One region of the Baekduia sp. Peel2402 genome, then DNA from elsewhere that is predicted to be linked to it. Evidence: riboswitches for the same ligand, from Rfam matches in the RefSeq annotation. Region 1 holds a riboswitch; each other region holds the start of a gene.
What was found. Region 1 has a riboswitch for cyclic di-AMP ahead of ACT01A_RS00640 (septal ring lytic transglycosylase RlpA family protein). Riboswitches for the same ligand answer to the same signal wherever they lie in the genome.

Region 1 (7,123 bases):
GTGGCGATGTCCTCCAGGTCGGGCAGCGCGTCGAAGTCCCCCAACAACCCGAAGCCCAGGCGCCCGTTGTAGGACATGATCGCGATGCCGAGCGCCTGCTTGAGCGCCAGCGGCACGACCGGGTACAGCCCGCGCATCCGATGGCCGAGCAGGAACAGCTCGACCTGCGGGCCGGGCACGTTGGTCACGACGACGTTGAAGAACCGCTGACGTGCCTGCAGCCGCGCGGCCTGGGACATGATCGTCGGCGGCGCGAAGTCCGCGAGCTGGGTCAGCGTCTCGGCGCCGACCGCCTGGCCGGACTCCTTCAGGCCGGCCATCGCCGCGTGGACCTCGTCGAAGCAGTCGACCGGGTCGCGCACGCCGACCGGCAGCGGCGCCCACATCGTCGCGACGCGGTTGCCGAGCGCGCCGTGCTCAGCCTCGGCGCGGACGCTCACCGGGACCATCGCGCGCAGGACGAGGCCCTCGGTGTCCTCGCCGCGACCGCGCATCCAGCGGCCGAGGGCGAGCGCGACGCTCGTCAACACCACGTCGTTGACGGTCCCGCCGAGCGCCGACTTGATGGCCTTGAAGCGGTGCAGGTCGGCGTCGACCCACGTGTAGCGGCGGTGCGGGCCGATCGCGACGTTCAGCGGCGAGCGCGGCGCGGGGTTGAGCCCGGCGGCCGCCATCGAGCCCAACCCGGCGACGCCGGTGGCCAGGCGCTGGGCGACGGCACGCGGCGCGCGGGTGGCGGCGCGGACGCCGCGCAACGCCTCGCCCGGGACCGTCGTGCGCTCCAGCAGCGCCTCGGCCAGCAACTCGGTCTGGGTCGGCACGGGGCGGGGGAGCCACGGCGAGGACGGGGGTGCGGGTGGGGCGGACGGCTCGGCCGCGGCGTCGAAGAGCACCGAGACGATGTCGACGCCGCTGACGCCGTCGACCAGCGCGTGGTGCGTCTTGCTGAGGATCGCGAAGCGGTCGTCGCTGAGGTTCTCGACCAGCCAGATCTCCCACAGCGGCTTGGAGCGATCCAGCCGCTGGCCGAAGACGCGCGCGGCCAGCCGCTTGAGCTCGTCGTCGCCGCCGGGCGCGGGCAGCGCGGTGTGGCGGATGTGGTACCCGGCGTTGAAGTGCGGGTCATCGACCCAGCGCGGGCGGCCCTGGCCGAGCGGGACGAACGCGAGCCGCTGGCGGTAGCGCGGCACGAGGTGCAGGCGCGACCCGATGGCTTCGAGCAGGTCGTCGTACGCGGGGGCCGGGCCGTCGAAGGTCATGACGGCGGCCACGTGCATGTGGGCGCCACCGTCCTCGAGGTGGAGGAAGGAGGAGTCCAGAGCGGTCAGGCGTGCGGGCACAATCACGATGGTCGCAGCCGTACGGCGTCAGGGGCAAGTCCGGCCCCATCCATCTTTCCGACCTGGCGAGGTTCTTGCATACGCACTGCACAGTGTATGTTGCGAACCTTCAACAGCGTGTGTAGGGTCTGTGTCACGCGGGTAGGTCGAGCCCCGTAGGACAGACCCCTTGGACTGGAGCACCCCATGGACCTCAGCGACCCCGCCATCTTCGGCCACGTATACGACGAGCACCGCCGCAGCGTGCACGCCACGGCGTTCCGCGTGCTCGGGTCCGCCTCAGCCGCGCAGGACGTGGTCCAAGACGTCTTCTTGCGGGTCTGGCGCAACCCGTCGAAGTTCGATGCGCGCCGCGGCGAGATCGGCAGCTACCTGCGCCTGATGGCGCGCTCGCGGGCCGTCGACCTGTGGCGTGAGGGCCAGGCGTCCGGGCGCGCGGAGGACCGGCTGAAGGTCGTCGTCGCGCACGATCCGCCGCGGCCCGACGTGCAGCCGGATCACCTCGCGCTTGCCTCCGCCGACCGCTCGACCGTGCGCGACGCGCTCGGCCGCCTGCCGGACGCCCAGCGCGAGGCGCTCGTGCTGGCGTACTGGGGCGGGCTGACCGCCGATCAGATCGCCGAGCGCGCCGGCGTCCCGCTCGGCACCGCCAAGAGCCGGATCCGGCTCGGGCTGGCGCGGCTGCGCAGCGAGCTGGAGATGCTGCGGACCGGCGCCGATGTCAATGCGGAGGCCGCGGCCGCGTAGAGTCGGGGCGTGCCCGTCCGCGGCCTGCCCTTCGACGACGTCGTCACCGAGCTGCGCGAGGCCGAGCTGGCATGGCTCGGCCCCGACGTGGAGTGGTTCGACGCCCACACGCACATCGGCCACCACGACCCGGACGGCTTTGAGGCCGACCCGGAGGAGATCGTCGAGGCGCTCGACGTCGCCGGCCAGCAGCGCGCGCTGCTGTTCGCGATGCACGAGCCCGACGGCTACCGCGAGGCCAACGACTGGGTGTTGAAGTCGTGTGCGGAGTCCGGCGGCCGTCTGGTCCCGCTCGGGCGGATCGACCCGAAGGCGCCTGACGCACTGGAGGAGGCGCACCGCCTGCTGGCGGCCGGCGCGCGGGGCTTCAAGCTGCACCCGCGCAGCGACGCCTTCACGTTGCCCAACCCCGTCGTCGACGAGGTCGTCGCGCTGGCCGGCGAGCACCGGCTGCCGGTGCTCTTTCACGCGGGGCGGGGGATCCCTGATCTCGGGTCCTCGGTCGTCGATCTGGCGCGGGCTCATCCGGGTGCGCGGCTGATCCTCGCGCACGCCGGGATCAGCGACCTCGGGCCGATCGCGCCGCACGCGCGCGAGCTGCCCAACATCCTGTTCGACACCTCGTGGTGGCTGATCAGCGACATGTTGACCTTGTTCTCCACGATCCCGCCCGGGCAGATCTTGTACGCCTCGGATCTGCCCTACGGCGGGCCGCGCTTCCCGTCGCTGCTGATGCTGCGCTGCGCGCGTGCGGTGGGGCTGACGCCGGAGCAGGCGCGGGCGATCGCGGGTGCGCAGACCGCGCGAGTGGTGGACGGAGCGGATCTTCTGGACCTCGGCCCGGCGCCGGGCGAGGACGTACCGCTCGGGCGCCGCGTGCTCGCGTTCGAGCGGGTCATCGCCTAGGTGTCGGCCGCGGTGCAATTGGCCTTCCGCGACGGGGATCCGAGCGAGGCATTGGCCTTGGCGCGGCTCGCGTGCGCGACGTCGCCAGAAGCACAGCATCGGGAAACGTTGAGCGAGATCGATCGTTACCTGGAGCTCGCTCAGCAGCGCGTGGGCGAGGGCTTCGATCCGTTCGCCTGCCTCTACCCGGCGATGGTCGGGATGGTCCTCGCGGGGACCGCAGACGCGCTCTCAGTGTGAGCCTCCTCACACAGTCATCAAGTTCTATGGGTACTCTGGCGAACGCTTGTTCGAACGCCGAGCCGTCTCCACCTGAACGCAAATAGGGAGACGGGCGGGGGACCCAATTGCCTGGTCGTGAGTGCGATCCGACCGGTATGGGGCGAATCACGGGCCTGATGGCCCGGTAGCGACGACGAAGTCGCCCGTATGTGCCAGACCGGCATGTTCGTGGTGGCGGCCTTGCCGCGAGCCCGACAGCTAACCCCGTAGGCGATGACCACAGGAGGTGCCTCCCTTGAGGCTCAAGAACCTGCGCGCCACGGGTCTCACCGGCGCGCTGCTGAGTACGACCATCATCGCGGTGGCTCCGGCCGTCGCGGATTCCGATACGCAGTCCCAGAACACGACGGCCGCCGCCTCGGCGCCGGCCGCTGCGAAGACCGCCGTCCCGCCGCCGGTGGCGACCAAGGCCTCGTCCTCGCTGACGGTGTCCTCGGTGCGCCGCACGGTGATCGCCGGCAAGCGCGTCGTCGTGCGCGGCACCCTGCGTCCCGCCGGCTCCGGCCGTGCGGTGGCGCTCCAGGTCCGCCAGAAGAGTGGCGGCGGCTGGATCACCGTCAATCACGACCGCACGAACGCCAAGGGCCGCTACGTGCTGGCCTGGCGCGCGGCGAAGACCGGCACCCGCCGGATCCGCGTGCACTTCGGCGGCACCCGCGAGCTGTCCTCGGCCCGTCACCAGGCCGGGACTACGCGCGTCTACCGTCGGGCGCTCGCGTCCTGGTACGGCCCGGGCCTCTACGGCGGCCACCTCGCCTGCGGCGGGACGCTGACGCCGGGCACGCTCGGCGTCGCCAACAAGTCGCTGCCGTGCGGCACCAAGGTGACGTTGCACTACAAGGGGCGCACGGTGCGCGTCCCGGTCATCGACCGCGGCCCGTACGTCGGCGCCCGCGAGTTCGACCTGACCGCCGCGACGAAGACGAAGCTCGGCTTCGGCTCGACCGGCACGGTCCTCACGACGCGCTAGCCGCGTCGACGTCGCACCCGCATCACCGGCCTGTCCGCCAGGGCCACGCGTCGCCGTCACTGGCGCCGCGTACCCTGGCGGGCATGGCCAAGCGGGTCATCGCCCACCTCGACTGCGATGCGTTCTTCGCGTCCGTCGAGCTGCAGCGGCGGCCCGAGCTGCGCGGTCTTCCCGTGATCGTCGCCGGGACCGGCCCGCGCGCGGTCGTGACGACCGCGTCCTACGAGGCGCGGAAGTTCGGGATCGGCAGCGCGATGAGCGCGGCCGAGGCCAAGCGCCGGTGCCCGCAGGCGATCACGATCCCGCCCGACCACGCCGCGTATTCGGAGAAGTCGCGCGAGGTGTGGGGGGTGGTCCGCGAGCGGATCGCGATCCTCCAGCAGGCGGGGATCGACGAGGCCTACGCGGACCTCAGCGACGTCGACGAGAAGCCGATCCCGTTGTTGAGGGCGTTGATCGCCGACGTCAAGGAGGCCACCGGCATCCAGATCTCGGCCGGCGTCGCGCCCAACCGGCTGGTGGCCAAGATCGCGTCTGACCTCGGCAAGCCCGCCGGCTTCGTCGCCATCGGCCGCGAGCAGTGCGCCGCCCACATCGCCGACCGCTCGCCGCGGATCGTCCCGGGCATCGGCCCCAAGACCGCCGCGCGCCTAGCCGAGATGGGCTTCGCGACGCTCGGCGCGTTGCAGAACGCGCCCGTTGAGGAGCTCCAGGAGCGCTTTGGCGAGCGCTACGGCTACGACCTGCACCGCCGCGCGCACCTGCACGACGAGTCGCCGGTCGAGACCACGCGCGTCGCCAAGTCGCGCTCGGTCGAGACGACCTTCGACGAGGACGTCGCCGACCACGCCCAGCTGGAGTCGATCCTGCGCGGCCAGGCCAAGAAGCTCGCCGAAGGCCTCCAGCGCAAGGAGACGCGCGGCAAGAACATCGCGATCAAGGTCCGCCTCGACGACTGGACCACGGTGACCCGCGCGAAGACGATCGACACCTACATGAACGACGAGGCCACGATCATCTCCGTCGCCCTCGACCTCTTCCGCGACTACGCACCTCAACGCCCCGTCCGCCTCCTCGGCGTCCGCGTCGCCTCCTTCGAGGACGAGGCCGACGACACGCCGTCGGAGGGCGGGCGGGGATCGGGTCCTCGCCCGGTCCCGCCGGGCCAGCTGGTCCTGCCGATCAGCGTGTAGCGTCCGCCGCATGACGCACCTGACCGTCGGCGGCCGTCAGCTGTTCCACCAGCGATCCGGGAGCGGGAGCGAGCCGCTGCTGCTGATCCAGGGGATGAGCGGGACGCACCTGGCGTGGGGTGAGCCGTTCCTGAAGGGGTTGGCGGAGGACTTCGACGTGGTGGCCTACGACCACCGTGGGATCGGGCGCAGCGATCCGGTTGGCGAGCCGTTCACGATCAAGGAGCTGGCGCAGGACGCCGCCGGGGTGCTCGACGCGCTCGGATGGGAGACCGCGCACGTGGTCGGCATCTCGATGGGCGGGATGATCGCCCAGGAGCTCGCGCTCGCCCATCCGGACCGGGTCCGGACGCTGACGCTCGGCTGCACGTACTGCGGCGGCGAAGGCTCCGAGCTCGCGCCGCCCGAGACGCTCGCCAAGCTCGCACAAGGCTTCCAGTCCGGCGACCGCGAGCTGGCGATCCGCACCGGCTTCGAGGTCAACGTGTCGGCCGAGTTCGCCGCCCAGCCCGGCGCCTACGAGGCGTTCCGCGCGATGGCCAAGGCGCTGCCCGCGCCGCTGCCGGTGATCATGCTCCAGATGCAGGCGATCGGCGGGCACGACACGAGCGCCAGGCTGCCGCAGCTCGAAGGGCTCCCGACGCTCGTGATCCACGGCGACGCGGACCGCATGCTGCCAGTTGGCAATGGCCGGATGATCGCGTCGCTGATCCCGGGTTCAACGCTGGAAGTTCTTCCCACCGTTGGGCACATGTTCTGGTGGGAAAAGCCCACCATCAGCGCGGATCTGATCCGTGGGCACGCGCTGGCCACCATGAGTGGGTAGACGCCAGATGGCCGGATGGCTTAGCCGTCCGGAGTTCATCAGGATTCTGACATTCAGTGAGTCTCGCTGCGTGCCGAGGAGAGGGACAGATCATGCTCGCCTTCCTCCGCTCCTCCAAGAAGCCCGACCCGGCGCTCGCCCAGCTTCAGTCGCGGCTCAACTCGCTCGAGGCCAACTGCCTCGCCTCCCTCGAACAGGGCCTCGCCGACATGGCGGCCGGCGACCTCACGCGCAGCGTCGAGCCCGTCACGCGCCCCATCGACCTTCACTCCGAGGATCCGCAGGTCACGGAACTGGTGGACACGTTCAACGCGATGCTCCGTCGCGCGCAGAACGCGCTCAACGCCTACAACGCCCATCGTGAAGAGCTGCGCGCCGCGCTCGGCGACCGTTCCTCGCTCCAGGACCTCCGCGGCCGCCTCCTCTCGCTGGACGAGCACTGCCTTACCGGCCTGGGCGCCGGCCTCACCGCCGTCGCCGAAGGCGACCTCACCCGCGAGCTCGCTCCCGCCACGGAGCCGATCGCGGTCGCGCCCGGCGCTTTCGCCGGCGCGCTGACCGAGACCTTCAACTCGATGCTCGGCCGCGCCCAGGGCGGCCTGGTCCAGTTCAACGTCATGCGCGAGGAGCTGCGCGCCGCGCTCGGCGACCGCTCCTGCCTCGGCGACCTCACCGCCCGCCTGAACTCGCTGAACGACAACTGCCTGACCGCGCTCCAGAGCGGTCTCGTCGCCGTCGCCGAGCAGGGTGACCTCAGCGTCGCGGCGACCCCGGTCACCACGCCGATCACCGCTCGCCCGGGCCACGAGATCGGCGCGCTGGCCGACACCTTCAACTCGATGCTGGGTCGCGCCCAGGA
Region 2 (7,123 bases), 1.7 Mb from region 1:
CTGGCCGAACTCCGACTCCTCCTCGTCGCCGACCGGCTTCTCCAGCGAGACCGGCGCCTGGGCGGAGCGCTTGATCGAGTCGACCTCCTCCGGATCGATCCCCGTGACCTCGGCGATCTCCTCGGCGGTGGGCTCGCGGCCCAGCTCCGTGACGAGCTTGCGCTCGGCGCGGCCGATCTTGTTCAGCTTCTCCACGACGTGGACCGGGATGCGGATCGTGCGGGCCTTGTCGGCCAGGGCGCGCGCGATCGCCTGGCGGATCCACCAGGTCGCGTAGGTCGAGAACTTGAAGCCCTTGCGGTAGTCGAACTTCTCCGCCGCGCGGACCAGCCCGAGCGTGCCCTCCTGGATCAGGTCCAAGAACGGCAGGCCCTGGTTGCGGTAGTTCTTCGCGATCGAGACGACCAGGCGCAGGTTGGACTCCACCATCTTCTGCTTGGCGTCCAGATCGCCGCGCTCGATGCGCTTGGCGAGGTCGACCTCCTCCTGGGCGGTGAGGAGCCGGACCTTGCCGATGTCCTTGAGGAACAGCTGGAGGCTGTCCGTCGTCATGTCCGGACGCAGATCCAGGGCCTTGGCCTTGGTGCGCCGGCCGCCGCGCTTGTCGGGCGCGCGCTCAACCTCGTTGGCGGCGGTCGAAGCCGGGTCGATCTCCTCGACCAGCTCGATCTCGCTCTTCTCGAGGAAGCCGTGCAGATCCTCGACGTCAGATTCGTCCAGGTCGAGCTCTGAGACCGCCGTTGCGATCTCGGCAAAGGTCAGCACGCCCGTGACCTGGCCGCGAGCCAGAAGGCCCTTGATCTCCTCGAGTTCCTGCAGTTCAACTACTGACATCGACGTCCGTTCGGTTCACCGGCGAGGCGCCGCCGGCTGGGGATTATCGGGGTACGGAGGACGCGTATCGGAATACAGCCGGGCGTCAGCTATAGCGACGCTACTGTCCGAGCGTAGATCCAAGGGTAGTCGCTGTTTTCGGTTGCAGCAACGGAATGTGACCGCCATCACACAGTGACGGCGCTCCTATGGAGGATCTACGCGCGGAGTCCTCGTTCGTTTCGCGGTTTTGGTGTGTTCGCCGGAACATCGGCGTACTGGGTTGGCTCCTGGAGTCGCGGGAGCGCTCTATCAAACGGTGGACGAGCCGTGAACTTGCGCCCCTCTGCGTAGGATTGGCGCATGAGCCCCGCGGACCGCGACGTCCTGTCGAGCCTCCCGAGCAAGCGACCGACGCGGCGCAGCGCCAAGCGCGCCAGCGCGACGGGCGCCGAGCCGGCGGCCAAGAAGGCGACGCCCGCGAAGGCAAAGCCGAAGGCGCCGGCGGCCAAGAAGGCGACCGCGAAGGCGCCTGCCAAGGCCGCGGCGACGAGCAAGGCCGCGGCGAAGGCGACCGCCAAGCCGAAGGCGCCGGCCGCCAAGAAGGCGACCGCGAAGGCCCCGGCCAAGGCCGCTCCGGCACGCAAGGCGGCGGGCGCAGCGAAGGCCGCGGCGAAGCCGAAGGCTCCCGCCACCCCGCGCAAGCCGCGCGCGACCGCGTCGCGAAACGGCGCCAGTGCCGCCGCGCACGAGGCGCCGCAAAGCACGCCGCCCACCGCTCCGCCCCCGCCGCCGGCCGGCTGGGCGACGCCGCGCGACGAGCGGTCCGGCGCTGAGGGCGGCGACTTGATCGCCACCGCCATCCAGGCCGTCGGCGAGATCGCCCAGATCGGCCTGACCTACGGCGGCCAGGCGCTCAAGCAGGCGCTCTCGCGTCTGCCCAAGCCGTGAGAAGCCTCGCCTAGCGGCTCGCCTTCTCATTGCGCGAGCTCGCCAGGGGCTCCCTCGCGCGTGCGAAGGAACCCCCGGCGCACCGCTACTTCACCTTCTGAACGACCTTGCCGTGCTTGTCGAGCACGGTCAGCTTCAGCGTCTTCTGGCTCGTGATCGGGCCAGGGCGGAACGCGCGGTAGGCCAGCACGATCCGGCGGCTGTCGAGGTTCAGCGGCAGGATCAGCGTGAGCCGCCCGTCGCTGCGGGTCTTCAGGCCGGTCTTGCCGAGGCGGCGCAGCTTGCCGCCGACCAGGTGGTAGACGTCCAACCGCGCGCCCGTGACCGCCTTCTTGGCCTTCGTGCGCAGGATCCCGCGCACGACGACGCGGTTGCCGTAGTGGTTCGTGTAGCTCGTCTTGCCGTTCTTGACGAAGTACGCGGTCAGCCTGGCGTCCTTGCCAGTCGCGGGCGTGGTCGAGGCGCCGCCGACGCCGGTCGTCGAGTCGCCGGAGCCGGTCGACCCCGTCGCGCCCGGGACCGAGCCGTTGGCCTTCGGCAGCACGACCGGGCCGTAGACCGCGGTCGAGTTGCCGGCCGCGTCTTCGACGTCGATCTCGACCGAGTGCTCGGCCAGCGGGAGCTTGAGGACGTCGTAGTCGACCGTGCGGGTCGCTGACGCCGGGCACGGCGCGGGCGCCGCGAACTCGTAGGCGTCGTCGTTGGAGCCGTCGACGTCGGCGCAGGTTCCGCCGACCGGATCGACCGCGGCGACCTTGCCGTCCACGCGGATGACCGTGCGGTAGACGCCGCCACCCACGTCGCCCGCGACGTACGACAGCCTGATGCGGCCGGTCGACGCGCCGCTGTCGGCGACCGTCTTGGAGGCGATCGTCGGCGCCGCCGGATCGCGCAGGACGACATGCGGGTCGGTGATCGTCGCGCTCGGCGTGCCCAGCGCGGCGGCGCAGGTGTTCGGGTCATCAGCGCCGCAGCCGAACGAGAAGAGCACGGATGCCGCGTCCAGGCCGACCGCGTCGAACGGACCGGCGAGGTTGCCTGTGCACGTGTCGGTCGGGCCAGGGGCGCACGCCTCGAGCGTCTTGCCGTCCGCGCTGAGCGTGTAGGAGAACGTGCGGACCGTGCCGACGGGCATGCCGGTCGTGACGCGGCCGAGCGTCACGCGCGCGATGCGCGTGCCCGCGGGCGCGGTGAAGCGGTGGTAGGCGAATGTGCCGCCGTCCCACGGGCCGGGGCCGACGAGCGCGGCGGTCAGCCCACCGCTGGCCGCGCACGTGTCGGTCGCCGCTGAGCCGGTGTCCGCGTGGGCCTCCCAGCCCGCCGCGCACCCGCGCACCGTGTAGGTGTCCGCGGTCGCGCTCCCCGACGCGCCGAGGACGAGGGCCGTTGCCGCGAGGGCGACGGCCTTCCCTGCCTGCCTGATCAATGTTCCTCCGAAAATCTGGGTGGTGATGAGCCGGAAATGCCGCATCGTCGGCCTCCGGCAGCGCCCGTGCTTCGAGCCAGGCGGCAGCATTCCTGCGAACGCGGGTTCGCCGAATCGCCCGTACGTTGTTATGCTCCCGCGCCGTCAGCCGAGTCCGTTTGCCACCTCGGGCAAATGGAGCGGGGGAACCACCTGTGGAACGCGTGTTGGTTGCGATCCACCGGGGCGAATCGGTCCTTTTTCTGAGCCGTAGCGCCGTCATCCGGCGCGAGCCCGTCAGCTCACCCCGTAGGCCGTTGGATGAGGACCTACAGAGAACGTGCATCTTTCGAACCTTTCGAAGCTGGGCGCCGCCCTGGGCGCTTTCGCGATCGCTGCTCCCGCGGCGGCCGCTGATACGCCTGCCGTGGCCACCGCGCCCACGCCGGGCGGGATGACCTACGTCGACCCGTCGGCGCCAACGGTCTTCGCCGACGGCTCCACGCTGACTGCCCCACTGGGCCAGCTGCTCGGCGGCCGGGTGTCGGTGACCGGGACCGTCGCGGGCTCCAAGCCGGGCGACGCGATCGCCGTGCTGACCTTGGACCAGGCCGGCGCTTGGTCCAACGCGGCGGCTTCGACCGTGGCGCCCGACGGGACGTACACCGCGACCTGGAAGCCCGCCCACTCCGGCCACCTGACCATCAAGGCCGTGCTCGCCGCGCAGGCGACCGCCGCGACGCGCGTCGTCGGGACTTCGGTCAGCGGCACCGCCGAAGGCCGCGCCGTGACGCTCTACAAGCGCGCCCGCGTCACCTGGTACGGCCCGGGTTTCTACGGCCGCAAGACGGCGTGTGGCAAGCGGATGTCCAAGAGGCTCTTGGGCGTCGCCCACAAGACACTGCCCTGCGGAACGCTGGTCGAGTTGTACAACAACGGCAATGTGGTGACGGTGCCGGTCGTCGACCGCGGACCGTTCCGCAAGGGGACGTCGTACGACCTGACGTCGGCGACGGCGGGCGCGCTTGGCGTGACGGCGACGGCGACGATCGGCGCGGTGCGCGCGGTTGTGCCGACGGCTGTTTCGGCTGCGGCATCGCGCTAGGGGCCTGGGGCGCGCCGGGTGGCGCGGGCGTTGGTGGTGTTCAGCTCGCGGCGTTGATGGTGGTGCTCCGCGTTGGAGAGGGGCGGCGAGGGAGTGAAGCCGGATGGGCGTGGCCGCCGCTTGGTGTCGTCCTCGGGCCGCCTCTCGGGCTCGGGGGAGCGTTCGGGGCCGAAAGGATGGGTCCGGGTCGAGTAAGCACCAACTATTCGTCATAACGCGACCCGCATCCCGAATCTCGGCCCTTATGGAGCGCCACCGGGGATCCGGGTCGAATAAGCGTCGTATATCGACCATTAGGCGACCCGGATCGACCCGTTCGGCCCCGAACCGCCCTCCCGAGCCCGGCCACACGCCCGAGGACGACCGACAGCGGTCGCCACGCCACAACGCTCTCACTCCCTCGCCGGATCCTCTCCAACGCGACGCACCACCACCAACGCCCCGAACTGAACGCCACAAACGCCAGCGCCACCCCGCGCCCACCGCCGCCCCCGCCCTCAGGCCAGCGGAACCCCCGCCGCCCGCGCCGCGAACATCCCCTCATCCGCCCGACCGGCCAGCGCGTCAATGGTCTCTCCATCCTGCGGGCAGACCGCAACGCCAACGGACGCCGCCAGCGGCGCGCCCCCCAGCTCGGCCGCAGCGATCGCGCCCGCCACACGAACGCCCAGATCGCGCGCACCAGCCGGATCGCGGTCCGGGCTCGTCAGCCACCAGCGCCCAAGGCGCTCGCGCACGATCAGGTCGGCAGGTGCGAGCTGCGCGGTCAGGCCGCGCTCGGCGGTCTCCAGTGCGATCGCGACCTCGCGGCCGCTCTCGGCGGCGAGTAGGCGGTCGAGGTCGTCGACCTCCACCACGAAGACCGCGAACGAGAGGCCGTCCTGCTCGCGGCGCTCAAGCCGGCGGGCGATCGCGGCCAGCCACGGCGGACCGGAGTCCCGCGAGGCCTCCCAGGAGGTGTCGACCCGGCGCAGGCGCGTGACCGACGGCGCGTCCGCGGGCAAGGCGTACATCTCGTCCGTCAACCCACCGACGACGCCGGCCGGCGGTGCGGAGGCCAGCTCCTCAGCAAGTGTGGAGAGCGGATCGGCGTCGACGGAGACCGGCGACGGCGGCAGGTCGACGACCTCCACGCCAGCTGGCGGCGGCGCGATCGGCTCATCGCCCTCCGGCACGTGCGACGGAGCCGGCGCGGGCGCGTCTCGCCCCGCGGCCGTGAAGCGCACCATGCGACCGCCCTCGGCCGCCTCGCGCACCGCATCCGCCGCGTCGGGCGCGAGCGGGCGCCGCTCACTCCCGTGCGCGGCCGGAGCGGCAAAGGGATCGCCGTCATGCGACGCGTCGTCGCTCGGTGCCGGCGCGACAAAGGCCTCTGCCTCGTCCGGCACCGCAGGCCGCAGGCCGCCGCCCCCACGCGTACCCGGCGCGGGCGCGTAAGCGCGGATGCCCGAGGTACGCGGCGGTGAAGCAGGCGTGGGCGTCGCGAGCGCCTCGGCGAGCGGGCCGTCGGCGCGGGAGGTCTCGGCCGAGGGCGACGTGAGCGCGGTCTCGACGACGCGGGCGCAGACGAAGGCGAGGCGGTCGGAGAGGTCGGCGACGACATCGGGATAGGCGTCGTGCAGCTCGCGGCGCAGCGCATGCCAGGTCACGCCGCGCAGCGACTCGATCGCCGCCGCCAGCGCGGCCGGGGTGCGAGCGCCGGTCAGGCGCGCGGCCGAGGCGGCCAGCGGCGCGCGGCCGTCGGCGCCGCCGACCAGCCGCTCCAACTCGACATCAGAGCCCAGGGCCGCGAGGATCCCGCTGCAGAGCGCCGGGCCGCCCCGAGCCAGCTCGGCGGCCGGCACGTTGCCCGCCTGCGCGAGCGGTGCGTCCGCGACAAGCGATAGAAGCCAGGCCTTGGCCACACCCGCGGCGTCGACCGTGGGCGCGTCCGCAACTGGCCGCGGCCGGCGGCTAAGTGGGACAGCTCCGTCCATGGAGCGCGCATCTTTGCACCAGAAGATGACGGTTTGGTGAAGGACCACCGACGAACTGGTCGGTCGGATGGGCACAATGCGGGCCGTGCCCCCGCTTCCGTCCGTCGACGAGGCGCGCGCGACGCTGCTGAACGCCGTCCGCCCGCTTACCCCCGTCAACCTCCCCGTCGCCGAGGCGCTCGGCCTCGTCCTGGCCGAGGAGGTCACCGCCGGCTACGACTCCCCCGCCTTCGACAACAGCGCCATGGACGGCTTCGCCACGCGCAACGGCCGCGCCGGCGACCGCCTGCGCCTCATCGGCGAGTCGCGCGCGGGCGTGCCGTACGACGGCACGCTGAACGACGGCGAGGCCATCCGGATCTCGACCGGCGCCGCGCTGCCCGACGGCGCCGACGGCGTCTTGCAGCAGGAGCTGGTCGATGTCGAGGGAGACACGATCGTCTTGCGCGAAGACGTCCCCGCCGGGCGCAACCTCCGCACCGCGGGCGACGACCTGCGCAAGGGCACGCGCGTGCTCACCAAGGGCACGCGGATCGGCCCCGCCCAACTCGGCGTCGCCATCGGCGCCGGCCGCATGCACCTGCTCGTCGGGCCGCGCCCGCGCCTGGCGGTCGTCACGACCGGCGACGAGCTCGTCGCGCCCGGCACGCCGCTGCAACCCGGCCAGATCCACGACTCAAACGGCCCGACGCTCACCGCGCTCGCGGCTCGTGCGGGCGCCGAGGTCGTCGGCTACGGCCACGCGACCGACGACCCCGAAGCGACGCAGGAGATCGTCAGCGAGGCGCTCGACGCCGCCGACGTCGTCGTCATCGCCGGCGGCATCTCGGTCGGCCCGCACGACCACGTAAAGCCCGTCCTTGAAGCCCTTGG
Region 3 (7,123 bases), 210 kb from region 1:
GATCGCGGCGCTCTACGCGTTGGGGAAGTCCACCGGTGGGGGCGACGACGACAGCGGCGGTGGGACCCAAGCGTCGACGACCGCGACCGACCGGACGACCACGACGAAGGTGCCGGCGTCGCAGACCAAGACGTCGACCACGAAGTCGTCGTCCTCGTCGTCGAAGAAGTCGTCCTCGTCGTCGAAGCTCGTGCGCGTGCAGATCGCGGCCACGGGCCAGGTCTTCGCGTGCCTGGTCGACCGCGACGGCGCCAAGCGCATCAACGGCGTGACGCTCAACGACGGGCAGACCGCGGGGCCGTTCCGGTCGCGCTCGTTCAAGCTGCTGCTCGGCAACGGCAACGCGACGGTGCGCGTGAACGGCAAGTCGCGCAAGGTGCCGCAGAAGTCGCCGGTGGCGTTCCAAATCAGCAAGGGGTCGTTCAAGAGCGTGAGCGCCGACTCGGTGGAGAACTGCGCATGAGCGTCCGTGTGGGGATCGTCGTGACCGGGACCGAGGTCCTGACGGGCCGCGTCGTGGATCGCAACGGGCCGTGGCTGGCGGAGCGACTGCGCGAGTTGGGCATCGACGTCGCGCACAACGTGATCGTGGGGGACCGGCCGCAGGACGTCCGCGACGCGCTCGGGTGGCTCGCCGGCGCGGGGATGGACTTGATCATCACCAGCGGCGGGCTGGGGCCGACGGAGGACGACCTGACCGCGCAGGTGGTCGGCGACTTCCAGGGGCGGCCGCTGGCGCTGGACGAGGCGCTGGAGGGCCGGATCTGGGCGATCCTCGAACGCCTCATGTCGCGGTGGCCTGATCTCGATCAAGAGGCCATCCGCCGTTCCAACCGCAAGCAGGCGTTGGTGCCCGACGGCGCGACCGTGCTGGAGCCGGTCGGCACGGCGCCGGGGCTCGTCGTGCCGCCGCGCGACGGCGTCGCGGGTCCCACCATCGTCGTCCTGCCCGGACCGCCGCGCGAGCTGCAGCCGATGTGGGCGGTCGCGGTCGAGACCGACGCCTTCCGCACCGCCGCTGCCGGCGCCACGGTCTACCGCCAGCACATGCTGCGCCTGTTCGGGATCCCGGAGTCGGAGATCGCCAACACCATGCTGAAGGCGCGCGAGGCCGGAATCGACCTCGACGCGCTGGAGATCACCACCTGCCTGCGGCGTGGCGAGGTCGAGGTCGTCACGCGCTACGAGCCGCCGCAGGAGGACGTGTACGAGGCGTTCGCCGCGCTGGTCGCCGAGCGTCACCCGCGCGATCTGTTCTCGACTGACGGCACGTCGGTCGACCAGCAGGTGGCGACGTTGTTGAAGGACTCCGGCCGCACGATCGCAACGGCCGAGTCCTGCACCGGCGGCCTGGTCGCCGGCCGGCTGACCGACCTTGCGGGCTCGTCCGCGTACGTCCTCGGCGGCGTGATCGTGTACTCCAACGAGGCCAAGACGGCGCTCGCCGGCGTCGACGCGTCGCTGATCGCGTCTTTCGGCGCGGTCTCCGTCGAGGTCGCCGAAGCGCTCGCCGACGGCGCCCGCGCTGCCCTGGGCGCCGACGTCGGCATCGGCATCACCGGCGTCGCCGGCCCGGACGGCGGCACCGAGGACAAGCCCGTCGGCACCGTCTGCTTCTCGGTCTCGACCGGCGACGGCGCCCGCATCACCCGCCGCCTCCAGCTGCCCGGCAACCGCTTCGACGTCCGCGACCGGTCCACGACCGTCGCCCTGCACCTCGTTCGCCGCATCCTGCTCGGCCAGAGCGACGGCTGAGCCTCCGCCCGACCCTCTAGCCTCCGGGCGCGATGAGCTCGGCGCACACCGCGATCGACGCCTTCGCCTCCGTCGAGGTCACCGCGCGATGAGCGCTCGCCTCTTCATCGCCGTGTCGCTCGGCGACGAGGACCGTCGCACGCTCGTCGCATGGGCGCGCGAGGCGGTCGCTGGGGACCGCGGGATGCGCGTCGTCGCCGCCGAGCAGGTCCACCTGACGCTCGCGTTCCTCGGCCACCGCTCGCTCGACGAGATCGGCCCGCTGTCCGAACTGGTCGAGTCGCTCTCGGGCTGGCCGGCGCCCGCGCTCTCGACCGGGGCCGCGCTGTGGCTCTCGCCGCGGCGGCCGCACGTCCTCACGGTCGCGGTCAACGACGACGCGGCCGCGCTGGATTCGCTGCACACCACCGTCTGGGACGGGCTGGAGAAGCTCGGCTACGAGCGCGAGGAGCGGCGCTTCCGCCCGCACCTGACCGTCGCGCGCGTTCGCCACGGCTGGTCCGCCCCGACCGCGTTGCCGCTCCCGCCAACGCCGCAGCTCGACCTCGACGTGCGCGGCATCACGCTGATGCGCTCGTTCCTCGGCGGCGGACCGGCGCGCTACGAAGCGCTGACGCAGGCGACGTTCGAAGCCTGAGAGTCCGCTGGTTCGGCACATTTCGGGCCCGTACGGCCACACGAACATGCGTACGGTTCGGTTCCGTCCGACCCACCCCGCAAACTGCCACTCACTACCGCTTCGAGAGAGGTCTCACACCGCTATGCCCGCCACCGACGAGAAGGCCATCAAGGCCCGCGACACCGCGCTTGCCGGCGCTCTCACACAGATTGAGCGCCAGTTCGGCAAGGGCTCCATCATGCGCATGGGCGACGAGGGCGCCCAGGTCAAGGTCAATGCCATCCCGACGGGCGCGCTGTCGCTCGACCTCGCGCTCGGGATCGGCGGCATGCCCCGTGGCCGCATCGTCGAGGTCTTCGGCCCGGAGTCCTCCGGTAAGACGACGCTCGTCTACCACGTGCTCGCCGAGGCCCAGCGCCTGGGCGGCGTGTGCGCGTTCATCGACGCCGAGCATGCAATGGACCCCCTGTACGCCCAGCGGATCGGCGTGAACATCGACTCGCTGCTGGTCTCGCAGCCCGACTACGGCGAGCAGGCGCTGGAGATCGCGGACATGCTCGTCCGCTCCGGCGCCGTCGACCTGGTCGCGGTCGACTCGGTCGCGGCGCTGACGCCGCGTGCTGAGCTCGAGGGCCAGATGGGCGACCAGACCGTCGGTCTGCAGGCGCGCATGATGTCCCAGGCGATGCGCAAGCTCGCGGGCAACCTGAACCGCACGCAGACGCTGTGCCTGTTCACGAACCAGATCCGCGAGAAGGTCGGCGTCATGTTCGGCTCGCCGGAGACCCAGCCGGGTGGTCGCGCGCTGAAGTTCTACTCGTCGCAGCGCCTGGACATCCGCCGCATCGAGACGCTGAAGGACGGCACCGAGGCCGTCGGCAACCGCGTCCGCGTCAAGGTCGTCAAGAACAAGGTCGCGGCGCCGTTCCGCCAGGCGGAGTTCGACATCGAGTTCGGCACCGGCATCTCGACGTCAGGGTGCATCCTGGACCTCGGGATCGAGCACAACATCGTCTCGAAGTCCGGGTCGTTCTTCTCCTACGGAGACGACCGCCTCGGCCAGGGCCGCAACAACGTCAAGAAGTTCCTCGACGAGCACCTGGAGCTGCGCGCCGAGATCGAGGCCAAGATCTATGAGGCGCTCGACTTCAACCGCGACCTCGTCGCCGAGATCGATCGGGACGCCGTCCCGGAGGGCGTCGACCCGGCAACGGGCGAGATCACGGCCGAGCGGAAGACCCCGGCCACGGCCTAGGCGCTACAGGAGCCGTCACGTGACCACCGCCGAGCGCGCGCTCGACCCGGAGGCACGTCTCCAGCACGCGCTGGACCTCAGCTACCGCTACCTCGGGTTCCGTGATCGCACGGTGCTCGAGGTGCGGCGGCACCTGGAGTCCAAGCGCGTGGAGCCGGACACGATCGAGCAGACCGTCACCGAGCTGCTCGAGCAGGGCTACCTCGACGATGCCCGCTTCGCGCGCCGCTTCGTCGAGGACCGCCGCACGCTCGACCACTGGGGCAACGAGCGCATCGAGCGCAAGCTGGTCGCTTCCGGCATCGACGCCTCGCACATCACCGCCGCCCTCCACGCGCCGGACACCACCACCGGCGAGACCCACTCCGAGTTTGACGCCGCGCTCGCCACCCTTTCGCGCCGCTTCCGCGTCCCACCCGAAACCGACCGCGACCGCGACCGCGCCCTCGGCTTCCTCGTCCGCAAGGGCTACGAGCTCGAACTCGCCTACGACGTCATCCGCGCCTACGGGCGCGACTGATCGACGCAGACACCGACGCGCGGCCGACGCGCGGCCGCGAAGACCTCGACGCGATCTCGACTTGAGGCCCCAGGAGGGCCGTTTCTCGAGATCGACGGCCGCGCGGCGAGATAGCCTGGCCGCACTCCATGCCCCTCGACTTCGGCATTGATCGCGTCGCCACCGCGCGCCTCGCCGGCCGCCGCCCCGAGCCCGGCGACCTCGGCGCCTACCAGCGGATCTGGACCGACGCGCGCGTGGACGAGGCGGTCTGGCCGGAGCACCTGCGGACGGCTGACCGGGCCGAGACGTTCCTGCGTGATGCGATCGCGCACTGGGAGCGGTGGGGGTTCGGGCCGTGGACGATGCTCGTCGGCGGTGAACCCATCGGGTACGCGGGCCTGCGCCACGACGAGGTCGACGGGCGCCCCGAGATCGAGCTGATGTGGTTCGTCGACCCCGACCACTGGGGGCACGGCTACGCGACCGAGCTGGCGCGCGAGGCGGTGCGGGTCGGGTTCGAGGTCCTGGAGCTCGACGAGCTCGTGGCGCAGACGACCATGGGCAACACGGCGTCGCGCGCGGTGATGGAGAAGCTCGGCATGGAGCACACCGGCGAGACCGTCCACGCCGGGCTCCCGCACGTGGTCTATCGCCTCAACCGCGGGATGTCATAACCCGGACCGCAACTTGCGGCGCGGCCGTGAGTTCTGATCGCCGACATACCTGCACGCACAGGCCGAGTCCCGGCGCCTCAGCGGCTCCGGGAGCGGGGGACCCACTCGGACCGACCACGATGGCCGGTCCACGGGGCGAATCGCCGCAGCGTTCCATCGCGGCGTAGCGCATGCACATGCGCGAGCCCGTCAGCTCACCTCGTAGGCCGCCACCACAGGGAGCAATTGATGGACGCCGCCGACGCCCGGATCCTCACGGACGACCGATTCGCGATCTTCGCCGACCCGCCCGGGGTCCGCGACCTCGCCCTGCCCGAGCTGTGGGACCGCTCGCTCGCGCGCTCGCGCCGGCGCCGCGCGGCGGCCACAGCCAAGTTGATTGCCTTGCCCAAGACCGCGACCGCGAGGATCTCGGCGGCGCTCATCGCCGCGGGCATCGTCGGCCAGACCGGACCGCTGATCGGCGCCGCGCAGGCCGCAACCGCGACGACGACCACCACCGACGGGGTCCGCGCGGTGCAGCAGGCGCTCGGGCTCACCGCCGACGGCGTCCTGGGCCCGCAGACCAAGAAGGCCATCAAGAAGTTCCAGCGCGCGCACGGCCTGGTCGCCGACGGGATCGTCGGGCCGCTCACGCGCGCGGCGATGGCGGGCGAGGGCGCCTCCACCGCCACAACCGCATCGCTCAAGTCCACGCTCCCCCCGGCCACCACGCGCGCCGTCCAGGCCAAGCTCGGCCTCGCCGCCGACGGCGTCTTCGGCCCTCAGACCCGCAAGGCCGTGCGCGCCTTCCAGCGCGCGCACGGGTTGACCGTCGACGGCGTGGTCGGCCCGGCGACGCTCGCCGCGCTGGGCGTCAGCGGCTCAACGGCGACCGCCGCCGAGAGCGAGACTACGAGCACAACCCGGACGGCGAGCGCGAGCGGCGCCCAGGGCGCTGTCGCCGCCGCCATGTCCAAGGTCGGCGCGCCGTACTCCTACGGGGCCTCCGGCCCGTCGTCCTTCGACTGCTCCGGCCTGACCTCGTGGGCCTTCCGCCAGGCCGGCGTCTCGATCCCGCGCACGAGCTTCGCCCAGTACGGCACCGGCACCGCGGTCTCCAAGTCCAACATCCAGGCCGGCGACTTGGTGTTCTTCAACACCGCGGGCCCGGGCGCGTCGGACGTCGGCATCGCCACGAGCGCGACGACGGTCGTCTCCGCGACCACCCACGGCGTGATGAACCACGCGATCTTCGACGCCTACTGGGGCGGTCACTTCGTCGGCGCCAAGCGGGTCGCCTGACCGCGCGGTCAGGCTGATTGCACGCGCAACGCCCTCGGTACTACGATCCGCCCCGAGCGAACGTCACCACCGCAGGGCGCCCGAACTCACCGAATAGCAGCCCAAACGCACCTTGGCCGCGCCGCGCCACCTCGCAGCATCCTTCTAAAAGGCGCGCCGCGGCCACCGCAGCACCCGAACCCAGTGCCCTCCGCGTCCTCGCGGCCGCGACGCCCGCTCCCCGACCGCAGCACCGGAGACCAGCGACCGCCGTCCATCGGCCGCTGGGGAGAGGACACCCCACAATGGAAACCCTGATCGGCGCGGCGCTCATCGGAGTCGCCATCGTCGTCGCGGCGCTCGTGTACGGACGGCAGAAGCCGGCCGCCGTCACCGCGCTCACGGCCGTCCCTGCGGGGCACACCGGGTCAGACGTGCCCGTGGTCGCCGTCGCGGCCGCCGCCGGGCCGACGCCCGAGGAGGCCGAGCTCGCCCGCCGGGCTGCTGACCTGGAGCGCAACGCCGCCCGAACACAGGCCTTCGAGGCCGCGCTGGACCGTCGCAGCGCCGACCTCGACCGCCGCGAAGCCGAGCTCGAACGCCGCGACCAGCACCTGCGCGCCGAGGCGTCTTCCCTGGAGCGGATGCGCGCCGAGCGCGAGTCGGCGCTGGAGCGCGTCGCCGGCCTCAGCGCCGGCCAGGCCAAGCAGGCGCTCCTCAAGGACGTGGAGGACGACGCGCGCCACGACGCCGCGCGTGTCCTACGTCAGGTCGACGAGGAGACCAAGCGCGACGCCGAGCGGCGCGTCCGGTCGATCCTCTCGGTTGCCATGCAGCGGCTGGCGGCCTCGCACGCGGCCGAGACCACGGTCAGCGTCGTCCAGCTTCCGAGCGACGACATGAAGGGCCGGATCATCGGCCGCGAGGGCCGCAACATCCGCGCGCTGGAGAACCTCACCGGCGTCGACTTCATCATCGACGACACGCCCAACGCGGTCGTGTTGAGCGCGTTTGACGGCGTCCGGCGCGAGGTCGCTCGATTGACGCTGGAGAAG
Region 4 (7,123 bases), 1.3 Mb from region 1:
CGGCGCCTCGTAGCCGGGGACGAGCCGCTTGTAGGAGTTGACCCACTGGGCGAAGATGGAGGACAACTCGCGGGCGTGCTTGAGCTGGCCGGCGATGAAGGCCTTGCCGATGTCGCTCAGGAAGTACGGGTCGTCGGCGTCGAACATCGCGTTCTTGCCGTCCTTGAAGAGCGACAGGTGCGTATGCATGCCCGACCCGTTCTCGCCGAAGAGCGGCTTGGGCATGAACGTGGCATGCCAGCCGTACTTCATGGCGTACTCCTTGACCGTGATCTTGTGGGTCATGCAGTCGTCGGCCATCTTGAGGGCGGGCGCGTAGCGCATGTCGACCTCGTGCTGCGAGGGGCCGACCTCGTGGTGGGAGTACTCGACGTGGATGCCGAGCTGCTCCAGCGCGATGACGGTCTCGCGGCGCACGTCGGAGCCGGCGTCCAGGGTGGTGAGGTCGAAGTAGCCGCCCTCGTCCAGGACCTCGGTCCCGTTCTTGTCCTTGAAGAGGAAGTACTCCAGCTCGGGACCGACGTTGAAGGTGTCGAAGCCCATCGTGTGCATGCGATCCAGGGCGCGGCGCAGCACGTGCCGCGGGTCGCCCTCGTAGGGCGTGCGCTCCGGCGTGAGGACGTCGCAGAAGACGCGGCCGACGCCCTGCTCCTCCGGCCGCCAGGGCAGGATCGCGAAGGTGCTGGGGTCCGGCATGGCGATCATGTCGGACTCCTCGATCGCGTTGAACCCCGTGATGGAGGAGCCGTCGAAGCCCATGCCGTTCTCGAAGGCGTCGTCCAACTCGGCGGAGTTGATGCTGAACGACTTCAGCTGGCCGAGGATGTCCGTGAACCAGAAGCGGATGAACCGCAGCTGGTGCTCGTCCACGAGGGCCTTGACATCCTCCACCGTGCGGGGTGCTTCGCTCATTGCCGGGACCCTAGAGGATCCGTGGTGTGACGCTGGTCGGAAGCTGAACGCCGTTGTGTCGAGGGAGACGGCGGTGGAGCGCTACGCGCGGGTGGCGCGGCGCGGCGGCGCAGCGCGGTTAGCGCTGGTGCAGGGCGAGCGTCGCGGCGCGGGGCGCGTAGACGGTCGTGTGGGAGGCCTTGGCCGCGGCGGGCTTGGCGCCGGCGTGGCGCACGGCGGCCTGCGAGGAGGACGTCATCGCCGCGAGGAGGATCAGGATCGCGCCGAGGGCGACGGCCCAGAGCGCGATGCGGTCGGGGCGGTGGCCGACGCGGTCGGAGGTCGTCCGGCCGCGATGGCGCTGGGCCATCGAACGCTCGGCGGCGTTCGCGAGACGACCGGCTTCGGTCGGACGGCCCTTGATCTGGATGGTGCGGCGCACGCCGGCGGGCGGCGGCGGGCTCGCAAAGGGGTCGTCGGCCGCGCTGAGGTGGGCGAGCTCGTGGGCGACGGCAGCGGCCGGGGTGTCGACGGCGGCGGTGGCGACGTCAGCCTCGGTGAGAAGCTCGATCGTGCGGCCGCGAGCGTCGTCGCTGGCGTGCAGCTCGATCGTGCGCGAGCGCGAGCGGGCGCCGCTGCGGGCGTCGTCCTGCTCGATCGCGCGGGCGACGGCGCGTGCGCGGCGAGCGTTGGCGTCGTCGTCCTCGGAGACGAGCTCGAGGGTGCGAGAGGTGCCGTGGGACAGGGCAGCAGCGTCAGCGGGGACGAACACGCCGTGGAGCGGGTGGGCGGCGCCGTCTGCGCCGGGGACGGCGGTGGCCGTGGCCGGAGCGGCGGTCAGGCGCTCATCGAGGGGCGCAGCGCCGGCGGCGTCACGCCCGCGCGTCATGCGACGGCGCGGGACGAAGTCGATGTCCTCACCGAGCCAGTCATCGGCCGGACGACGGCCGGGGGCCGCGAGATCCTCGCGCTCCTGCTGCACATCGGCCCACCAGTTGGGCGCGTCCGTCGATGGCATGACGTGTTCTCGGTTCCTCTTCCTTGGGCTTACGGGGTTAGCTGACGGGCTCGCGCCGAAGAGCGGCGCTACGCGAATGCGATTCGCCCCAAACCAACATGGGTCCCCCGCTCCACGACAGGTTGCCCTGGCGAGGATTCAGCGGTTGTGAACGGCGGCATCGTAGCAACGTCGAAATTCCCTGCTAGTTCGCAGAGTTATGGCAAGCGCGAACTGACGGCATAGTCAGGCATGCGTCGGACGGAATGAGCCCGCACCTAGCGGGAAACCGCCGCTTGACATCCGCGAAGCGGCCCGGTGACGAGTTGCTGAGCTCGTGCGAATCCGCTCTTGACAAGGTCGCGCGGCGGACACACGGACGTTTCGTCCCCTGGCGGGACCGTGTCGCGCCGGGCACGGCCGCGCTGCTTGCAACGCCACACACGATCCCGGCCAGCGACCCAGGCCGCTGGCCTGGCCCGGATCGTCAGGCGCGGCGAGGCGGCGGCGGGATCAGCGGCCCGAGACGGTGGCTACGTAGTCGGCGACGTCCTTGGCGTCGTCGCCGTACAAAAGCCCCGAGGGCATCTGGCCGTTGCCGGAGGCGCGGCCGTTCTTGATGGCATCGAGCACGAACGCGGGCTTGAGGTTGCCGCCGTTGAGCGTGTCGAGGTTCGGACCAACCCGGCCGACGGCGTGAGAGCCGGCGAGCGTGTGGCAGGTCGAGCACTTCTCAGCGAAGAGCGCGCGGCCGTTGGTCTGGGCGCCGGTGAGCTGAACGCCGCCAGCGCCGTGGCTGGCGTGATCCTCGCCGTTGTTGACGAGGATGACGGCCGGCAGCGTGACGCCAAGCGCGACGATCACGACCGCGATGCCGACGCTCCACACGCGGCGCTGGGCACGCGTCTCCTTCTTGGAGCCCGCGGGGGGCCGGCCACTGCGCATCGCAGCCAGCACGACCGACAGGCCGATTGCCAGGAACGCGAGGACGAACACGAGGGTCCCGATCACGAGCGTGACCCTATCCGCAGACCCGGGTGCCAAATCAAGTCCGGACCGTCGCGCCGGACTGACGAAGCGGCGGGAAGACGACGCGGAGGACAGCGCGAAGTGGTGCCCCGGGCAGCGAAGGACGGCGCGATGCTGACTCCAACACGGAGGAGGACGGTGCGAAACGGAGGGCCCAGCGCGGTGGAAAGAGAGGGCATGGCTCAGCGGCGGCGGCCGGCGGCGAAGCTCTGGACGGGTGGTGCGATGGCGCGAAAGTCGTCGGTGCCGGTGGCGGCGAGGTCGTCATCGTCGGCGGTGGCGGCGGGTGTGACGGGCCGGAGCGGTGTGGGCGCGATGGCGCCGTCGTCGGTGGCGTCGGTGGTGGCGGCCGCGGGTTCGCCCTCGGCGGCAGCGGCGTGGCGGGCCTCCTGACGGGCGAGCTCGAGGGCGTCGAGCATGGAGACGACGATGTCGGCGGAGATGGTCTCGGAGGAGCCGCCGGTGACCGAGGTGAGGTGCGGCGTCGAGACATCGGCGGCTGGACGCGCGCGGAGGGCGCCGGTGGCGTCGAGGCGGGCGAGGCGGCGGATGACGACGTTGATCGCACCGCCTGCGGAGGCATGACGCTCAAGAACGCCTTCGGCGACGACGAGCGGCTCGGCCCGGACGATCGTGCGGTCACGCTCGTAGACGTTGGGCGGCACGACGAGGTTGACCGTCCCCATCTCGTCCTCCAGCAGCAGGAAGCAGACGCCCTTCGCGGTGCCCGGGCGCTGGCGCGCGACGACCAGGCCGCCGATGCGGACGGCCGTGCCGTGGCGCAGGCGACGCAGATCGCCGCTGGTGACCATGTCCTTCGCCTTCAGCTCGTCGCGCAGCAGCCCAAGCGGGTGCGTGGCGGTTGTCAGGCCGGTCGTCGTGTAGTCGGCGATCATCGCCTCCCAGCCGGTGAGCGCAGCCAGGTCCGGCGTCTGGCCGACGCCGAGCGGCAGCGAGAGCTGGGTCCCGGAGTCGATGCGGGTACGGCGGCCGGACACGCCGACCACCGACGTCAGCAGGCGCTTGCCGGGCGCGGCGACCCCCAGATCCCACAGGGCCCGGCGCCGCGAGCCGTCCGTGAGCGCATCGCAAGCGCCCGACCACGCGAGCTGCTCCAGCGCCGCACGACCGGCTCCAGCGCGCGATGCAAGGTCCTCGATCGTGCGGAACGGCCCTGCCGCCTCGCGCGCGGCGACCAGCGCCTCCACGTCGTCCTGACGCACGCCCAGCACATAGCCCAGGCCGATCCGCACGCCGGGCGTGCCGTCCGCGGCCACGTCGACGACCGTGCACCCCACCCCGCTCGCGTTGACGTCCGGCGGCAGCACCTCGATCCCACGCCGCTGCGCCTCGTGCACGAGCGCGTCCGGCGGGTAGAAGCCCATTGGCTGCTCGTCCAACAGCGACGCCAGGAACTCGGTGGCGTAGTGCACCCGCAGGTAGGTCGACTGATAGGCCAGCAGCCCGAAGGCCGCGCCGTGCGCCTTAGGGAACCCGAAGCCCGAGAAGCCCTTCACCTGGTCCCAGACGCGCTCGCCGAGGGTCTCGTCGACGTCTTCCCAGCGCGCCATCGCCCGCCGCACGAAGCGCCCGTGGTAAGCCTCGATCGCCGCCGTAGAGCGCTTGCGCGACATCGCCCGCCGCAGGCCCTCCGCCTCGCCCGGCGAGAATCCCGCGAACGCCATCGCGACCTCAATGACCTGGTCCTGGAAGATGATCGTCCCGAGCGTGTCTCCGAGGACCTCCTTAAGCGACGGGTGCTCGTAGGGGATCTCGTAGGACGGGTCGGCCCGCAGGCGCTGCAGGCGCTCGATGTAGGGGTTGACCGCGCCGCCGACGATCGGGCCTGGCCGCACGATCGCGACCTGGATCGTGAGGTCGTGCAGCGTCTCCGGGCGCGTGCGCCGCAACGACCCCATCTGCGCGCGGGACTCGATCTGGAAGACGCCGGTCGTCTCCGCGTTTTGGATGCACTCGAACGTCGGCTTGTCGTCCATGGGGATCCGCGACAGGTCGATCCGCTCCCCGCGACGCGCGTGGATCATCTCCACGCACCGCTCGACGGCCGACAGCATCCCGAGTCCGAGCAGGTCGATCTTCAGGAAGCCCGCGTCCGAGCAGGAGTCCTTGTCCCACATGACCATCTGCCGGCCCTCCATCGCGGCGGGCACGACCGGGCAGCAGTCGATCAGCGGGCGCGTCGCGACGACCATCCCGCCCGAGTGCTGGCTGAGGTGACGCGGTAGGCCATGGGCCTCGCCGGCCAGCTCGTGCAGCCAGCGCCAGCGTCCTTGGTGCTCCCGGCCTTCTCCCAGCGCCACCGCGATGTCCTGGTCGACCGCCTGCGCCGAGTACGCCTCCGAGGACCGCGCGACGCGCTCGATCTCCCCGGGGGGCAACCCCAATGCCTTGCCCAGCTCGCGGATGGCGCCGCGCGCGCGATAGGTCGGGAACGCCGCGACCAGCGCCGAGTTCTCCGCCCCGAAGCGCTCGACCACCCGCGGTATCAGCACCGCACGCACGTCGCGCGGGAAGTCGAGGTCGATATCGGGCAGCGCGGTGATCTCCTCGTTGAGGAAGCGCCCGAGGAAGAGGTCGTTGGCGATCGGGTCGACGTGCGAGAGGCCGGTGAGGTAGCAGACGATCGAGGAGACCGAGGACCCGCGCCCGCGTCCCGGCGGCAGCAGCCCGCGCGCGGCCGCGCCGCCACGGACCTCGGCGGCGACCTCTCGCGCCAGCTCCAGCATCTCGTGGTGCAGGAGGAAGAACCCGGACAGGTCGAGGCCGCGAATCAGCGTGAGCTCCTCCTCCAGCCGCGCGGTCGCCGCCGCACGCAGCGCCGAACCGCGCGGGTAGCGACCGTCGAACAGCGAGGAGCAGACCTCTGCGAGCTTGTGATCCGCAGCGTCGTCCTCTGCGCCGGGGTAGCGGTAGCCGAGGTCGGAGCAGAGGTCGAACGTCAACTCGGAGGCCAGCCGCGCGGACTCGGCGACCGCGTCCGGATGGTCCTCGAAGCGCACCGCCATCGCTCCCGGGGAGGTCAGCACGTGGGTGTGGTTGCCGCGCCGCAGTGGCTCGGAGGCGTCGAGCGTCGTGTGCGCGCGGATCGCCACGAGCGCGTCCTGCAGGCGCGCCCGTACGGGTGCGTGCGCGTGGACGTTGCCGGTCGCCACGCACGGGACGCCCAGCCGCGCGGCGAGATCGGCCAGCTCGCGATTGCGGGCACGATCGTCGCGGTGGAAAGGGCGTTGCAGCTCGATCCGGAACGCGTCGCGCCCAAAGGTGGCCAGCAGCGCGCGGGCGGTGGGCTCGTCGTGCACGCCGTGGGTCGCGCAGCCCGAGAGGCAGACCAGGCCGTCGGAGTGCTCGGCGAGATCGTCGATCGTCAGGAACGGCCCGAGCACGCGTCGGCGCCCGGGCGTGTCGCGTGTGTGCGCATGAGCGCGGGTGAGCAGGCGGCAGAGGTTGCGCCAGCCGGTGGCGTCGCGGACCAGCAGCGTCACGTGGCGCGACCAGCGCGGATGGTCCTCGTCGTGGAAGACCGCGCCATCGCGCTGCTCACGCGCGGTGCGTTCGTCGACGAGGTCGACCTCCGCCCCATGGATCGCCCGGAGCCCCAGCGACGACGCGGCTTGCGCGAACTCCATCGACCCTGAGACGCTGTTGTGGTCGGTCAGCGCAAGCGCCTCGTGGCCACGGTCGAGCGCCGCGGCGACCAGCTCCTCCGGCAGTGAGGCGCCGTCCAGGAACGAGAAGGCCGAATGGCAGTGGAGCTCGACGTACGGCACGAACACATGTTCGCATGAATGGTGGATGGAGTCGAGCCTCATCGGATGCAGTCCTCCCGCGAGATCCACTTGCCGTCGAGGCCGCGCGAGGCAGCCGCGAGGAGGACCTCGTCGTGGCGTTGCTCGAGGTGATCGAGCCCCAACGAGGCCGGCCCGACCGTCGCGTTGCCGGCGAAGGAGCTCTCGTCCTCGTCGGTGGCCGAGAAGATCCGCGCCTCGATCGTCCCGCTCGTCTCGATCAGGCGTCGCAACGCCGCTGACGGCCGTGCGCGAGCGTGTTTGTGGGCAATCGCGTCAAGCAGCTCCGAGGCGGCGACGAGCGCAGCGGGCTCGGTGAGGTCAAGCGCAGCGGTGACCTCATAGCGGTCGGCGCCCGTGCTCGCGAGGCGGCCGACGACCGGTTGCACGACTGCGGGCA

Region 2: another riboswitch for cyclic di-AMP. It lies ahead of ACT01A_RS09115 (septal ring lytic transglycosylase RlpA family protein); the one in region 1 lies ahead of ACT01A_RS00640 (septal ring lytic transglycosylase RlpA family protein).
Region 3: another riboswitch for cyclic di-AMP. It lies ahead of ACT01A_RS01730 (C40 family peptidase); the one in region 1 lies ahead of ACT01A_RS00640 (septal ring lytic transglycosylase RlpA family protein).
Region 4: another riboswitch for cyclic di-AMP. It lies ahead of ACT01A_RS06885 (hypothetical protein); the one in region 1 lies ahead of ACT01A_RS00640 (septal ring lytic transglycosylase RlpA family protein).

The regions. Positions count from the first base shown of each region.
Region 1 is NZ_CP199582.1:128,154-135,276, forward strand. It holds gene ACT01A_RS00620 (WS/DGAT/MGAT family O-acyltransferase) at 1-1,340, opposite strand, end outside; gene ACT01A_RS00625 (sigma-70 family RNA polymerase sigma factor) at 1,527-2,087, shown strand; gene ACT01A_RS00630 (amidohydrolase family protein) at 2,097-2,993, shown strand; gene ACT01A_RS00635 (hypothetical protein) at 3,102-3,233, shown strand; cyclic di-AMP (ydaO/yuaA leader) riboswitch at 3,279-3,503, shown strand; gene ACT01A_RS00640 (septal ring lytic transglycosylase RlpA family protein) at 3,511-4,245, shown strand; gene dinB (DNA polymerase IV) at 4,329-5,438, shown strand; gene ACT01A_RS00650 (alpha/beta fold hydrolase) at 5,449-6,264, shown strand; gene ACT01A_RS00655 (methyl-accepting chemotaxis protein) at 6,357-7,123, shown strand, end outside.
Region 2 is NZ_CP199582.1:1,860,828-1,867,950, forward strand. It holds gene ACT01A_RS09100 (sigma-70 family RNA polymerase sigma factor) at 1-834, opposite strand, end outside; gene ACT01A_RS09105 (hypothetical protein) at 1,177-1,764, shown strand; gene ACT01A_RS09110 (hypothetical protein) at 1,850-3,190, opposite strand; cyclic di-AMP (ydaO/yuaA leader) riboswitch at 3,327-3,500, shown strand; gene ACT01A_RS09115 (septal ring lytic transglycosylase RlpA family protein) at 3,597-4,274, shown strand; gene ACT01A_RS09120 (hypothetical protein) at 4,772-6,250, opposite strand; gene ACT01A_RS09125 (molybdopterin molybdotransferase MoeA) at 6,336-7,123, shown strand, end outside.
Region 3 is NZ_CP199582.1:340,382-347,504, reverse strand. It holds gene ACT01A_RS01760 (helix-turn-helix domain-containing protein) at 1-463, shown strand, start outside; gene ACT01A_RS01755 (competence/damage-inducible protein A) at 460-1,755, shown strand; gene thpR (RNA 2',3'-cyclic phosphodiesterase) at 1,844-2,392, shown strand; gene recA (recombinase RecA) at 2,517-3,629, shown strand; gene ACT01A_RS01740 (regulatory protein RecX) at 3,649-4,149, shown strand; gene ACT01A_RS01735 (GNAT family N-acetyltransferase) at 4,278-4,805, shown strand; cyclic di-AMP (ydaO/yuaA leader) riboswitch at 4,856-5,032, shown strand; gene ACT01A_RS01730 (C40 family peptidase) at 5,034-6,089, shown strand; gene rny (ribonuclease Y) at 6,374-7,123, shown strand, end outside.
Region 4 is NZ_CP199582.1:1,399,869-1,406,991, forward strand. It holds gene ACT01A_RS06880 (glutamine synthetase family protein) at 1-912, opposite strand, end outside; gene ACT01A_RS06885 (hypothetical protein) at 1,031-1,909, opposite strand; cyclic di-AMP (ydaO/yuaA leader) riboswitch at 1,921-2,063, opposite strand; gene ACT01A_RS06890 (c-type cytochrome) at 2,402-2,899, opposite strand; gene ACT01A_RS06895 (DNA polymerase III subunit alpha) at 3,100-6,747, opposite strand; gene ACT01A_RS06900 (hypothetical protein) at 6,744-7,123, opposite strand, start outside.